DNA from 4 places in the Peribacillus phoenicis genome. Region 1 is predicted to be linked to each of the others. Evidence: riboswitches for the same ligand, from Rfam matches in the RefSeq annotation. Region 1 holds a riboswitch; each other region holds the start of a gene.
The links. Region 1 has a riboswitch for S-adenosylmethionine ahead of ABC374_RS13825 (bifunctional homocysteine S-methyltransferase/methylenetetrahydrofolate reductase). Riboswitches for the same ligand answer to the same signal wherever they lie in the genome.

Region 1 (3,124 bases):
ATATTCTACCATATTTAATTCTGAAATAGCAACAAAATTACTGAAACTATCCTATGAATTTTTCTGGAAATCAATGATATTTCGCCCATTTAACGGCTCATGTGGCTTTTTCACTTCATATACTTATAAAAAGCTACAGAATAAATGGATTTTTAGTATAATTTATACATATAGGATGATATAAATTAAATATGAATGGAAGATGCAAAATGGAAAATGGAAAAATCAAATCACTTCATGCCGGAAAGCCGAAACAGGAAATTTTTTCGAATGTCGATATCTTTTCTGCCATGGATAAACAAGCACATGATAATGTGACAGTGACTAAATCAGGCATAATTGGTGATGGGGTAGGTAATGTAAAGTTCCATGGAGGTCCTGATCGGGCTTTGTGCTTTTACCCCTTTGAGCATTATTCATTATGGAATGAAAAATTCTCTAAAAAGCTGGATATCCCAGCATTCGGTGAAAATTTAACTGTAGCGGGGATGAGGGAAGAAGCCACGTATATCGGCGATATTTATCAAATAGGCGAAGTGATTGTTCAAATTAACCAGGGAAGGATACCTTGTTCGACCATTTCCCACTTCAATCAAGAACCTAAGTTTTTGGAACTCGTGCTGAAAACGAGTTTCACTGGATATTTTGCAAGAGTACTTCAAGAAGGAACGATAAATAAGCAAAACGAAATCGTGCTAATAGATCGTTTGCAAGAAAAAATTTCAGTTCATTATGCAGCAGAGGTAATCCTTCATAAACGAGATGGCCTGGAAGGCGCTAAGGCTTTACTTACTCTAGACTCGTTAGCGGAAGACTGGAAACAAAGAATATTGAAGAGGGTTAAAGCCGCAAAAGATTGAATCATTTTTGCAAAAGTGAAAAAAATGTCGATCAGGTATTGAAATTGACAGATTATTAATGTAAATTAAATATAATCTAATTTTGAAATCTTGTGAAAATTATATAAATGGATCTTATCGAGAGAGGTGGAGGGACTGGCCCGAAGAAACCTCAGCAACCAGCTTAGGCAAAGGTGCTAAATCCAGCAAGCAGAGCTTGATAGATGAGGAGAATGTTTCAAAAAACCTTCTTCTTTGAGAAGGTTTTTTTCCTTTTCTCTCATACTCATAAAATACGACAAAAACAGGACTGTTTTTGAGAGAGGGTGTAATGATGAATTTTCGTAAAGAAGTGAAAGAAAGAATGTTGGTTGGGGAAGGGGCAATGGGGACCTTATTGTACTCATATGGCATCGATCAATGTTATGAGGAATTAAACTGCACGAATCCAAATCAAATAGAGTCCATCCACCGTGCCTATCTCGAAGCTGGTGCAGATATCCTTCAATCAAATACATACGGAGCCAATTTCAACAAATTGAAACGGTATGGACTTGAAGATGAAGTTAGCAGAATCAACCGCCAGGGAGTCATTCTTGCTAAAAAAGCGGCAAAAGGAAATGCGTATGTCTTCGGTACCATAGGGGCACAGCGGAGTATCAGGAAATCGGATTTAAGCATGGAAGAGATTAAACGGGGGTTTCGTGAACAGCTATACAGTCTGTTGATGGAAAACCCTGATGGGATTCTCTTGGAAACATTTTATGACCTGGAAGAGCTGGAAACCGTCCTGCAAATCGTAAAAAATGAAACCGGATTGCCGATCATCGCAAATGTTTCGATGCATGAACTGGGTAATCTTCAAAATGGAATCCATTTAAATGAAGCCTTTCAAAAACTCGAGCAATTGGGTGCCGATGTTGTTGGGGTGAATTGCCGTCTCGGTCCACATCATATGATCCGGGCCTTGGAAGAAGTGAGCTTGCCGAAGGATGCATCGATTGCCATATACCCTAATGCCAGCCTCCCGGATTATGTGGATGGAAGGCTCGTCTATAAAGCTGTGCCGGAATATTTCGGTTCAAGTGCCCTGGAACTTCGTGAGCAAGGTGCCGCTATCATAGGCGGGTGCTGTGGAACGACTCCACTGCATATTCAAGCTGTAAAGAATGCAATTGGAAGTTTTGCTCCTGTAAAAGAGAAAATTACGAAACCCCGTGAAATAGAAATAATTGAAGTGAACGAAAGAGAATTGGAACTTCCACTGTACGAAAAGGCCAAGACGGAAAGGACGATCCTAGTTGAACTTGATCCACCGAAAAAGCTGGGAATAGAGAGCTTCATGACCGGTGCTGAGGTTTTGAAAAAAGCAGGGGTCGATTCCATTACATTAGCGGATAATTCACTTGCCTCACCAAGGATATCGAATGATGCACTGGCTAACTTACTAAAGAACCAATTGAATATTAATCCGATGGTGCATATAACATGCCGTGATCGAAATTTGATTGGCCTGCAGTCACATTTAATGGGTCTGCAGACGGTGGGGCTGAATGAATTATTGATCATCACCGGAGATCCTTCAAAAATAGGGGACTTCCCTGGTGCCACTTCGGTTTATGATTTATCTTCCTTTGACCTTATAAGCATGGTCAAACAATTTAATGAAGGTCTTTCCTATTCCGGTCAAAGTTTGGGTCAACGGGCGAATTTTAAAATTGCGGCAGCGTTTAATCCCAATGTGAAATATCTGGATAAAGCCGTACTGAGAATGGAAAAGAAGATTTCCTGCGGTGCTCAATCCTTTTTGACACAGCCAATTTATTCGGTGGAGCAAATCGAAGAAGTACATGAAGCTACAAAACATTTAGAAACCCCGATTTTCATCGGTATCATGCCTTTGACAAGCACCCGGAACGCAGAATTCATCCATAATGAGATCCCAGGCATTAAATTGCCCGATAACGTAAGAAGGGCCATGGCTTTAGCGGGGGATGACCCTGTAAAGTCTAGGATGGAAGGGGTTAATATCGCGCGGGAACTGGTGGACGCGGCAAGGGAAAAATTCAAGGGCATATATTTAATCACTCCGTTCCTTCGCTATGAAATGACGGCGGAACTTACGAAATATATTAGAAAAGTCGATAGTAAACAGACATCAGAGGTGGCAGTACATGAATAAAAAAGCGATTCAAGATCAGTTAAATTCTAAGATTCTCCTACTTGATGGGGCGATGGGAACCATGCTTCAAGCGGAGAATTTGACAGCAGACGATTTTGGCGGG
Region 2 (3,124 bases), 2.0 Mb from region 1:
AAGCTATTTTCTTCATTTGAAATTCCTCCTGAGTAATGAAATGTATTGAATCATTGAAAAAATGACCGATCCTATCGTTTATTAACCATGTATGAGACTTTGTCACCAACCATTTGAATGAGTTGCACAAGGCAGATCAGCACGACGATCGTCGTGATCATGACTGTGTTGTCATAACGGTAATATCCGTACCGGATGGCCAGGTCGCCAATTCCGCCTCCGCCGATTGTGCCTGCCATTGCTGAGTAACCGATAAGCGAAATGGTCGTTAATGTCAGTCCTTGAATGATTCCCGGTTTTGCCTCTGGAAGAAGTACATCCTTAATGATCATCCATGGAGTGGCACCTACGGCTATTGCAGCTTCAATCACTCCTCTGTCTATTTCACGTAATGCCGTTTCAACAATCCTTGCAAAAAAAGGTATTGCGGATACGGAAAGGGAAACAGAAGCCGCTCTTGGCCCTATCGTCGATCCCGTAAGCAGGTCTGTTAAAGGAAGGAGGGCGACCAAGAGAATGATGAACGGGATTGAACGGACAATATTGACAGCGAAACCGAGAGATCGATTCACGATGCTATTTTCAAAAAATAAATTCCTGGTTGTCGTAAACAGCAATACTCCAAGCGGTAAACCGATCAGCAGGGCTACTGCAAGAGAAACGCCGACCATATAAATCGTTTCAAGAAAGGCTTTATTAAGATCAGGTAAAATATTCACGATGGGATTAAGCAGTGACATGGTTTAACACCTCCACAGAACTGGATCGATTTTTTATATATTCCAATGCCGAATGAATTTGGGCGGCATCGCCAATTAGCTCGATGATTAAAATGCCTAAAGGAACATCCTGGATATACTCAATTTTACCGTGTAAAATATTACCCCTTACTGCATGGGATTGGAGAGTATCCGAAAGAATCGACTCACCGGCGGTTTGCCCTTCGAATTGAATTTTAATAATGGTACCTTCACTTTCTTCAATCAAGTGCGAAGGGAGTTCGAAATCCAGTACACTGCTAATGAATTGCTTCGTTAACTCCTGCTTAGGCTGTGAAAATATTTCATAAACGGGTCCTTCTTCAATTACCCGGCCATCCTGCATGACAGCGACTCGGTGGCATAGTTCTTTGACCACTTCCATTTCATGTGTAATCAACACGATGGTGATACCAAGCTCACTGCTTATCTTTTTCAATAACTGTAAAATCGCTTTTGTAGTTGTTGGATCAAGGGCTGAAGTCGCTTCATCACATAATAGTACAGTGGGGTCATTTGCTAAGGCTCGAGCTATGCCGACCCGTTGCTTCTGTCCACCGCTAAGCTGTGCCGGATAGACATCTTTCTTATCGCTGAGCCCTACGATTTCCAACAATTCCAATACACGTAACCTGATTGCGTCCTTCGATCGATGCGCCGCCTTTAAGGCGAAAGCGACATTTTCATAAACGGTTTTTGAACTGACCAGGGAAAAATGCTGGAATATCATTCCGATTTTTTGGCGTTGCTTACGAAGCTCTTTACTTGATAAAGAGGTTAAATCAATGCCGTCGATGATGATATTTCCACCTGTCGGTCGTTCAAGCAAATTCAAGCAGCGGAGTAATGAGCTTTTTCCAGCTCCGCTGTAGCCGACAATTCCATATACTTCGCCAGTTTGGATGGTCAAAGATACGTTATCCACTCCGATAACTCGGTTTTTCTTCGAGACGTATTCCTTTCGGACTGAACGGATTTCAATCATGAGCTTTCCCCCTTAAACATTAAAAAAGCTGCCTCTATCATTCAGAAAGAGGCAGCGAAATCATATCTCGTCTTATCTTTCAGAATTCAATCATTCTGCAGGAATTGGCACCGTTCCCTAAGGGCGGTTGCCGGACATCAAAGGGCCTGATCCCTCCGTCACTCTTGATAAGTAATTTATTATTTTAGAATATTTCATGTTTTATAATATAATCTATATTATTTGTAAAATCCGACAATGTCAATCGTTTCTTTGATTTTTTTTGTCGTTAAATTTGGTACAGTCCTTTAAAACGATTCATGGAAAAAGGGCTATTATGCAATTATCCAGCATTTACATCCAGGCTATTTATTCCAATATTTCCTTGTCAAAAAGGTAAAGTGGTACTACATTTATTATAGTAAAGTTAAAAAAAGGAAGGTAAAACTATTTTTGTACAATGATGGGGAGGCAATTGAATGATAGAAATTAAGTCGATAAATGATGTGGTTTGTGTGCACGGGACTCCTGGCGGGAACAAGTCGGGGATGAGTGTTAATGTTTTTTTAACGGATGGACTATTGATAGATACTGGCGCACAGATTTTATTGGAAGAGCTTATTCCGTTCTATGAGTCCGCAGACTTCGACTCAGTGGCCCTGACTCACTATCATGAAGACCATACGGGGGGCGCTGCCTGGATACAGGAACATAAAAAGGTGCCGCTTTTCATTCACCCGATGTCGGTTGAGGTTTGTGCAAAGGATGCTGTATATCCTGAATATCGCAAAATTTTCTGGGGGAAGAGAGACGCCTTTAAAGCTGAGCCGCTAGGGGAGGCCATTCATTCACGCACCCAAACGTGGGAGCCGATTTTTACCCCTGGCCATGCAAAGGACCATATGGTGTATTTGAATCACAGTAATGGCGTGCTCTTTTCAGGAGACCTTTTCGTAACACCAAAGACAAAGCTTGTCTTACGGGAAGAGTCTGTCCCGGTCATCATCGATTCCATAAAAAGATTACTTCAATATGACTTCGGGGAAGTGTTTTGCTGTCATGCTGGGCATGTCCCTGATGGGAAGGAAATGTTCGGGAAAAAGCTGGATTATTTGGAAAACCTCCAAGGTGAAATTTTACGCTTGCATTCTCAAGGGCTGACCGTACATGAAATCCAGCAGGTCGTTTTACCGAATCGTTATCCCCTTATCGAGATATCTGGGCATGAATGGGATTCAGAGCATATCATTACATCGATATTAAACGAAAATATTTTGAGTGCAAGGGAGAATCGAACTATTTGAATGTTAACGGTCTGACTGATATAAAGGAGAGCTCTCCATAAGAGAGCCCACATAATTCATTTATTGATATTGGGATCTGTTTCATCATAAAAATCATG
Region 3 (3,124 bases), 340 kb from region 1:
CCATTACCCCTGATGAGAAAGAGGAATCTGAAGATGGGACTAGCCATCTATCTACGGATGATCTAGTGGAGAATCATGTTTGCACCATGATAAATAAAATTCTTGATAATAAAGAACAGTTTTCGATACTATTCAGGGAAACACAATTTGATCAAGATATTTCTAAGCAATATGTAGATCAGATTTTCAAGCCGAATGCCAGGCATATTGAAATACAGAAGAGAATAGATAGTGGTGAGATACAGTATATCTCTGATATTATCCTATTTAATGTAGGGATCATTTCTTTCACATTGGCATTATCTACACATTATGAGATCCATCAGCAGAAAAAGGAGCCATATTTTACTTCTGAACGAATTAAGAGCATTGCTCAACTTTTGGTATATGGTATTCATGGCAAACAAAAACATACATAATGAAACGGTCATATTTACGGCTTGATGCTCAAGCCCTTCAATATGACCGTTTTATTTTCCTTAAGATCCGATGGAGTAAACTTGAAAATTTTTTAAACCAGAGTGTAAGATTTGACTTATATTTTTCAGACTATTACGATAAATGCATGCTGTACGAAATGCTTACGAAGATTTTATCTGGAAATCATGTAATATTGGAGGGGGAGATTAAATGACCGATATCGTAATTTTATCAGGAAGTCCGGCTATTCCGTCCAGAACGGACATTTCACTAAAACATATTCAATCATTAGTTGAAAACGAAGGTTTTACCACAGCTTATTTCTCAATTACGGATTTCTCAGCAGATGATTTATTCCAAGGCAAATATAATAGCGAAGATATCTTAAAGCTTTCAGAGAAAATTCAAGCAGCTAGAGGTGTCATTATTGGTTCACCGGTTTATAAGGCTTCTTATACAGGTGTATTGAAGGCCTTGATCGATTTGTTGCCAGAAGGTGCTTTTAAGGGTAAGCCAGTACTGCCAATCATGATTGGCGGAAGTAACAGGCATCTATTGGCGATTGACTATGCACTTAAACCATTAATTTCAATATTAAAAGGCGAGCCGCTGCAGGGGATTTATTTCGTTGATAAAGAAATAGATAAACAGAATTCAGAAAACCCGATAAATGATTTGCATTTAATTGATCGCGTCCAGAGTCAAGTTCAAGAATTTGTAGAAGCGATACAGTTAAGAAATTAATGAATTCGAGTAATTCCTTCTATAAAAAGTACTGGAATTCGAGAAATTATTTTTTCAAAGAATGACAGGCGCCAATAATAGGTTTGTTAATGAAAATAGACTCATTTTTTTGGATGCTTTATCTAAAAAGACGAGTCTATTTTCATATTTACATGAACATAAAATCATAATCGGAATAGTGTGTATAAAAATAACAGTTCATCCATAATATTAAACCAAGTTATTTTATAAGAAAACTCCATTGACAAGGATTAAATATATGTTAATATTTAAAATAATAAAACTTATCCAGAGCGACGGAGGGAATTGGCCCTTTGAAGTCCAGCAACCTGCATGATCGATGCAAGGTGCTACCTCCAACAAAATGTTGATCATTTTGGAAGATAAGGTAAAGATATTTACCTTGGGATCTTTCCATCATGGAAAGATTTTTGTTTTTTGGGAAAGTTGTAGGCAAACCATAACAATGTAAGGTTGTTTGGAATTATATAAATCTAAGAAATTCATTGAACCAGCGGTGAAAATAAGAAATTCGCGGATTTTCTTAAAGGAGGAACAGGCTTGGATAAAGAGAATCAGCTTGAAGAAATATTTGAACGACTTCAAGAAATGCTTAATTCTATGAAATATGGATCCATTACACTTATTGTCCAGGATGGTAAAATCATTCAAATGGAAAGAAATGAAAAATTAAGAATTAAATAAGGTATCTGCTGACTAGAAAAACTAGAGGCGGGTTTAACTGATATAGAGAGAGTATTGGTTAGATTCGTCTCTTTTTTCCTAGAGTCAAACAAACTGGAGAAGATTACAACGGGCATTGATCAACAGTTACTCTAACCTGATACAGCAAGTTTTTAGAGGGGGCTACAAAGTTGGCTGCATTAATAAACTATGAAAATTTCAACACTGGGGATTTCCCTGTATTTCCCGAAGACAGTGAGACAAAAGGTGCTTTGGAAGTTCTGCAATGGGCGAATGACCATTTTGGAAACGAACTGATTTATGCTTGCAGTTTTGGCATTGAAGGCATCGTGCTTACGGATTTATTGGCGAAGGTCAATCCTTCTGCCAAAATAGTTTTCCTTGATACAGATGTTCATTTTGAGGAAACTTATCAATTGATCGAGCAAGTGAAAAAGCGATATCCAAAGCTTTCGATCGAAATGAAGAAACCTGCCTTGACGCTAGAGGAACAAGCAGCGGAATATGGGGATGAATTATGGGTTAGAGATTCAAATAAGTGCTGTAATATCCGTAAAATCATTCCGCTTACCGATGTGCTTTCAACGGCAACAGCATGGCTTTCGGGACTGCGGAGGGAGCAATCCGAAACAAGGGCTTTAACCGAGTATATCAATAAGGATAATAAGTTCAAGTCAGTTAAAATATGTCCACTCATACATTGGACATGGAAAGATGTTTGGCGCTACGCCCACAAAAACGGACTTCCATATAATATCCTGCATGATAATGGATATCCGAGCATTGGATGTAAAACATGTACAGCACCAGCCTTCAATGCAGATGATTTACGCTCTGGCCGTTGGCAAGGAGCTCAAAAAACGGAATGCGGATTGCATTTATCTTAAATAAATAAAAACCATAGGCTTAAATAAATAGAAACCATAGGCTTAAATAAATAGAAACCATAGGGGGAAATTAGCATGACAATCAGTTTACCGCACGGAGGAACATTAATCGATCTTTGGGAACCAAATTATGATATTAGTAAAATAACAAAGTCAATCGAAATCGATCAAATTGCTTTAAGTGATCTTGAATTGATAGGCACTGGTGCCTACAGTCCAATTAAAGGATTCTTTACAAAAAGTGACTACGAGACAGTGGTCAAGGATTTGAGGCTTAGCAGCGGTCATGTATGGAGCATCCCAATTACGCTTCCTTTGACCGAAGAAACTGCAGAAACCCTTACTATAGGTGAAGAAGTAACGTTGAC
Region 4 (3,124 bases), 1.8 Mb from region 1:
TGCACCAGCTTATAGCTTTTCTCAAGCGCATGTGAGTCTATTAAAAAGATTCGCTGGATGGCAATGACCCCCTTTTGCTTCGCCTTCAATATAACGCTTGATTTAGTCGAAATCAGCCCATATGGATTATATTCCTGACAAATGAATTCTGTCGCGTACTCATCACTTCTTATGCCATGGATCAAATCGACATGATAAATCATTTTCTTATTATGCTGCTTTGCCATCATACTTACATTTTTCAATTGTGAGATATGCAAATCAAGAAACACACCTATTTCATAGGAACTTTCTAGAAATCTTTCAAAATCCTTCATGCTTGCTGAAGCAGGCAAAATCTTCTGATCCATCATTATCCTCCTCATTCCCAGAAAAACTCAAAACTTCAAGTCATTTAGTATATTTTAAAGAGCTTGATTTATCAAACACATTTTTTTCATGAACCATGTCACCTTAACACTATCATACCTGGCACACCCTTTATAGATTGCGGCTAAGGATATATGTAAAATATCCCCTTAAATCATAAAGAAAGTTTCATTTTCAATGCACCTTCGACGAGTTCATACGATTTAATTGTGCCAATGGGAATTTTTCGCACGATGCTCCAAGCATTAACATTCATTTTGATCGCTCTTTTTTCATATTCAAAAAATGGCGGTCTGTTAAATATCCTTTGGTTGATGAAATTCCTGTCAATGGGTTCCATTTCCACTAATTCAAATGAAATCGTTCTTTTTTCCACATGAACCGGTTTCAATGTAATCCGGAAAGCTACGTCTCTCTTAAACATCATTTTTTTCACTTCCATCGTTCCGGAAAGCACAATATGCTTAGGCGTAATCTTGACTTTAATATCCTGACCATATGATTTCATTTTTATGATTCTCTCTATCATGGATTCAGTTACCGTTATCGGTATGCCGCTTTTGAATGGACTCATCCTTGCATTCCCTCCCCACTCAAAGCATATGCCGGATTACCTGATGCCGTTAACATTTAAGCGTGAATCAATAAACGGTATATTCTAAATATTCAACCACCAACTCTTGACCTTTATAAAAACTACCTGTATAGTCATAATTAATTTAATAGACAACTCTTATCCAGAGAGGTGGAGGGACTGGCCCTTTGATGCCTCAGCAACAGACTATTCATGTACTGTGCTAATTCCAGAAGTGTAAAAACTTGAAGATAAGAAGAGTATATAGCTTTGTTGCCAACACCTCTTCTTATTTTTAAGAAGAGGTTTTTTATTTTTAAAAGGAAAGAAGGAATGCAACATGTCAATCACATTAACGAAAGCACCATTCAGGGCCGATCACGTCGGAAGTTTATTAAGACCGGAACGTTTACATATTGCCAGAAAGCAATTTAGGGAGGGTACCCTTTCAGCAGAGCGGCTTCGTGAAATTGAAACCGAAGAAATCAAACGGATTGTCGATAAACAAATTGAAGTTGGTTTAGAGGCCGTTACGGACGGTGAGTTCAGACGAACATGGTGGCACTTTGACTTCCTCGAACATTTAAATGGCATCGAGGGTTATGTAACTGAAAAAGGCCTCACATTCGATGGTGTGGAAACAGAGAGATATAATGTTCGCAATATCGGGAAGGTTTCATTCAACCCTGAACATCCCTTCATTCGTGATTTCATTGAATTGGACAAAATCGTGAACGGACGTGCCGTTGCCAAACAAACCATTCCCAGTCCGAATCAATTATTTGCTGCAGGCATTCATAATGAAGACATCTACCCTGATATTGAAGATTATGCAAATGATATCATCAAGGCGTATCAGCATGCTTTAAAAGCCTTTTATGAAGCAGGTGTGCGTTATCTTCAATTGGATGATGTATATATTGCCAGACTTTCAGCTCCAGATTTCCAGTTCAAAGATGGAAAATATACGAGGGAACAATTAATTGATCTTGCACTTCGCGTCATTAATGGCGCATTGGAAGGAAAACCAGAAGACCTTATCGTCACTACCCATCTATGTCGCGGAAACTACCAGTCGACATGGGCGTTTGAAGGAAGCTATGCCCATATCGCCCCAACTTTATTGGCAAAAGAAAAAGTAGATGGATTCTTCTTGGAATATGATGATCAACGCTCAGGGGATTTCAAACCATTGGAATACATTCCAAATGGCGGGGCACAGGTCGTACTGGGTGTCGTCACTTCAAAAAATGGAGAAATCGAAGACAAGGAAGCAGTTAAGGTACGCATCAAGGAAGCTTCAGACTTCGTTCCTCTCGAACAATTATGCTTAAGCCCGCAATGCGGTTTCGCCTCCACCCATCACGGCAACAAGCTAACCGAAGAACAGCAATGGGAAAAGCTGAAATTCGTCGTTGATGTAGCAAAAGAAGTATGGGAATGATTCATCCTTAAATGTAAAGTAAAAGCTAGGCATTAGGAAGGCCTAGCTTTTCTTCAAAACAACTCAATAAAATGTTTTGCCGTTTTGGAAAGATAACGATCTTGTCTAAAAACCAAGGCTATATTCGATTGAATTGAAGAATCGATAATATCCAGCACTTTCACTCCTTTTATAATATGGGGTGAAACAGCTGATTTCGGAACAATACTCGCCCCAACTCCAGCGGCAACCAGAGAGAGCAGAACATTTACATCATGGCATTCGCATAAAATATTTAGCTGTATTTCCCGCTTTTTAAATTCCTCGATAATTTCCTCGTAAATCCCTGGTCCTTTTTCCCTATGCACTAAAAGCAATGGGATGTTTTCAATATCCTTTAAATGAACCCTATCCTTCGAAGTGAAGCTGTCCCAATCCTCAGGTACAACAAAAACATTGGGCACTTGTCCTAAGTTCAAACTGGAAAGACTCTTCATCTCGACAGGTAAATGAACAATGGCAAGTTCGATATCCTGATTCTCCAAATAATTACTTATTTCATATGGATCTCCTGCGAATATTTTGAAGGAAACGGAAGGATATTTTTTCTTGAAACTATTAATTTTATCAGGTAAATAAGACATATACGCAAGTACAGAACCTACTGAGAGTGTACCTTTAATTCCCTCACCCGTTTCCTTCACTTCGAGCAAGGAGTCCTCGAAATATTGAAGCATATCCTTAGCCTTCTCGTAAAG

Region 2: linked by a shared signal. The riboswitch ahead of ABC374_RS04250 (methionine ABC transporter ATP-binding protein) and the one ahead of ABC374_RS13825 (bifunctional homocysteine S-methyltransferase/methylenetetrahydrofolate reductase) in region 1 are both predicted to bind S-adenosylmethionine.
Region 3: linked by a shared signal. The riboswitch ahead of ABC374_RS12245 (YezD family protein) and the one ahead of ABC374_RS13825 (bifunctional homocysteine S-methyltransferase/methylenetetrahydrofolate reductase) in region 1 are both predicted to bind S-adenosylmethionine.
Region 4: linked by a shared signal. The riboswitch ahead of ABC374_RS22770 (5-methyltetrahydropteroyltriglutamate--homocysteine S-methyltransferase) and the one ahead of ABC374_RS13825 (bifunctional homocysteine S-methyltransferase/methylenetetrahydrofolate reductase) in region 1 are both predicted to bind S-adenosylmethionine.

Annotation. Positions count from the first base shown of each region.
Region 1 covers NZ_JBDFMF010000001.1:2,831,060-2,834,183, reverse strand. The annotation lists gene ABC374_RS13830 (MOSC domain-containing protein) at 210-860, shown strand; SAM riboswitch class I at 972-1,070, shown strand; gene ABC374_RS13825 (bifunctional homocysteine S-methyltransferase/methylenetetrahydrofolate reductase) at 1,174-3,021, shown strand; gene metH (methionine synthase) at 3,014-3,124, shown strand, end outside.
Region 2 covers NZ_JBDFMF010000001.1:849,138-852,261, forward strand. The annotation lists gene ABC374_RS04240 (MetQ/NlpA family ABC transporter substrate-binding protein) at 1-16, opposite strand, end outside; gene ABC374_RS04245 (methionine ABC transporter permease) at 72-740, opposite strand; gene ABC374_RS04250 (methionine ABC transporter ATP-binding protein) at 727-1,743, opposite strand; SAM riboswitch class I at 1,813-1,917, opposite strand; gene ABC374_RS04255 (MBL fold metallo-hydrolase) at 2,202-3,026, shown strand; gene ABC374_RS04260 (hypothetical protein) at 3,083-3,124, opposite strand, start outside.
Region 3 covers NZ_JBDFMF010000001.1:2,495,128-2,498,251, reverse strand. The annotation lists gene ABC374_RS12255 (TetR/AcrR family transcriptional regulator) at 1-419, shown strand, start outside; gene ssuE (NADPH-dependent FMN reductase) at 631-1,164, shown strand; SAM riboswitch class I at 1,446-1,554, shown strand; gene ABC374_RS12245 (YezD family protein) at 1,726-1,869, shown strand; gene ABC374_RS12240 (phosphoadenylyl-sulfate reductase) at 2,052-2,756, shown strand; gene sat (sulfate adenylyltransferase) at 2,832-3,124, shown strand, end outside.
Region 4 covers NZ_JBDFMF010000001.1:4,586,759-4,589,882, forward strand. The annotation lists gene ABC374_RS22760 (glycerol-3-phosphate responsive antiterminator) at 1-350, opposite strand, end outside; gene ABC374_RS22765 (hypothetical protein) at 524-943, opposite strand; SAM riboswitch class I at 1,100-1,201, shown strand; gene ABC374_RS22770 (5-methyltetrahydropteroyltriglutamate--homocysteine S-methyltransferase) at 1,284-2,387, shown strand; gene ABC374_RS22775 (LysR family transcriptional regulator) at 2,441-3,124, opposite strand, start outside.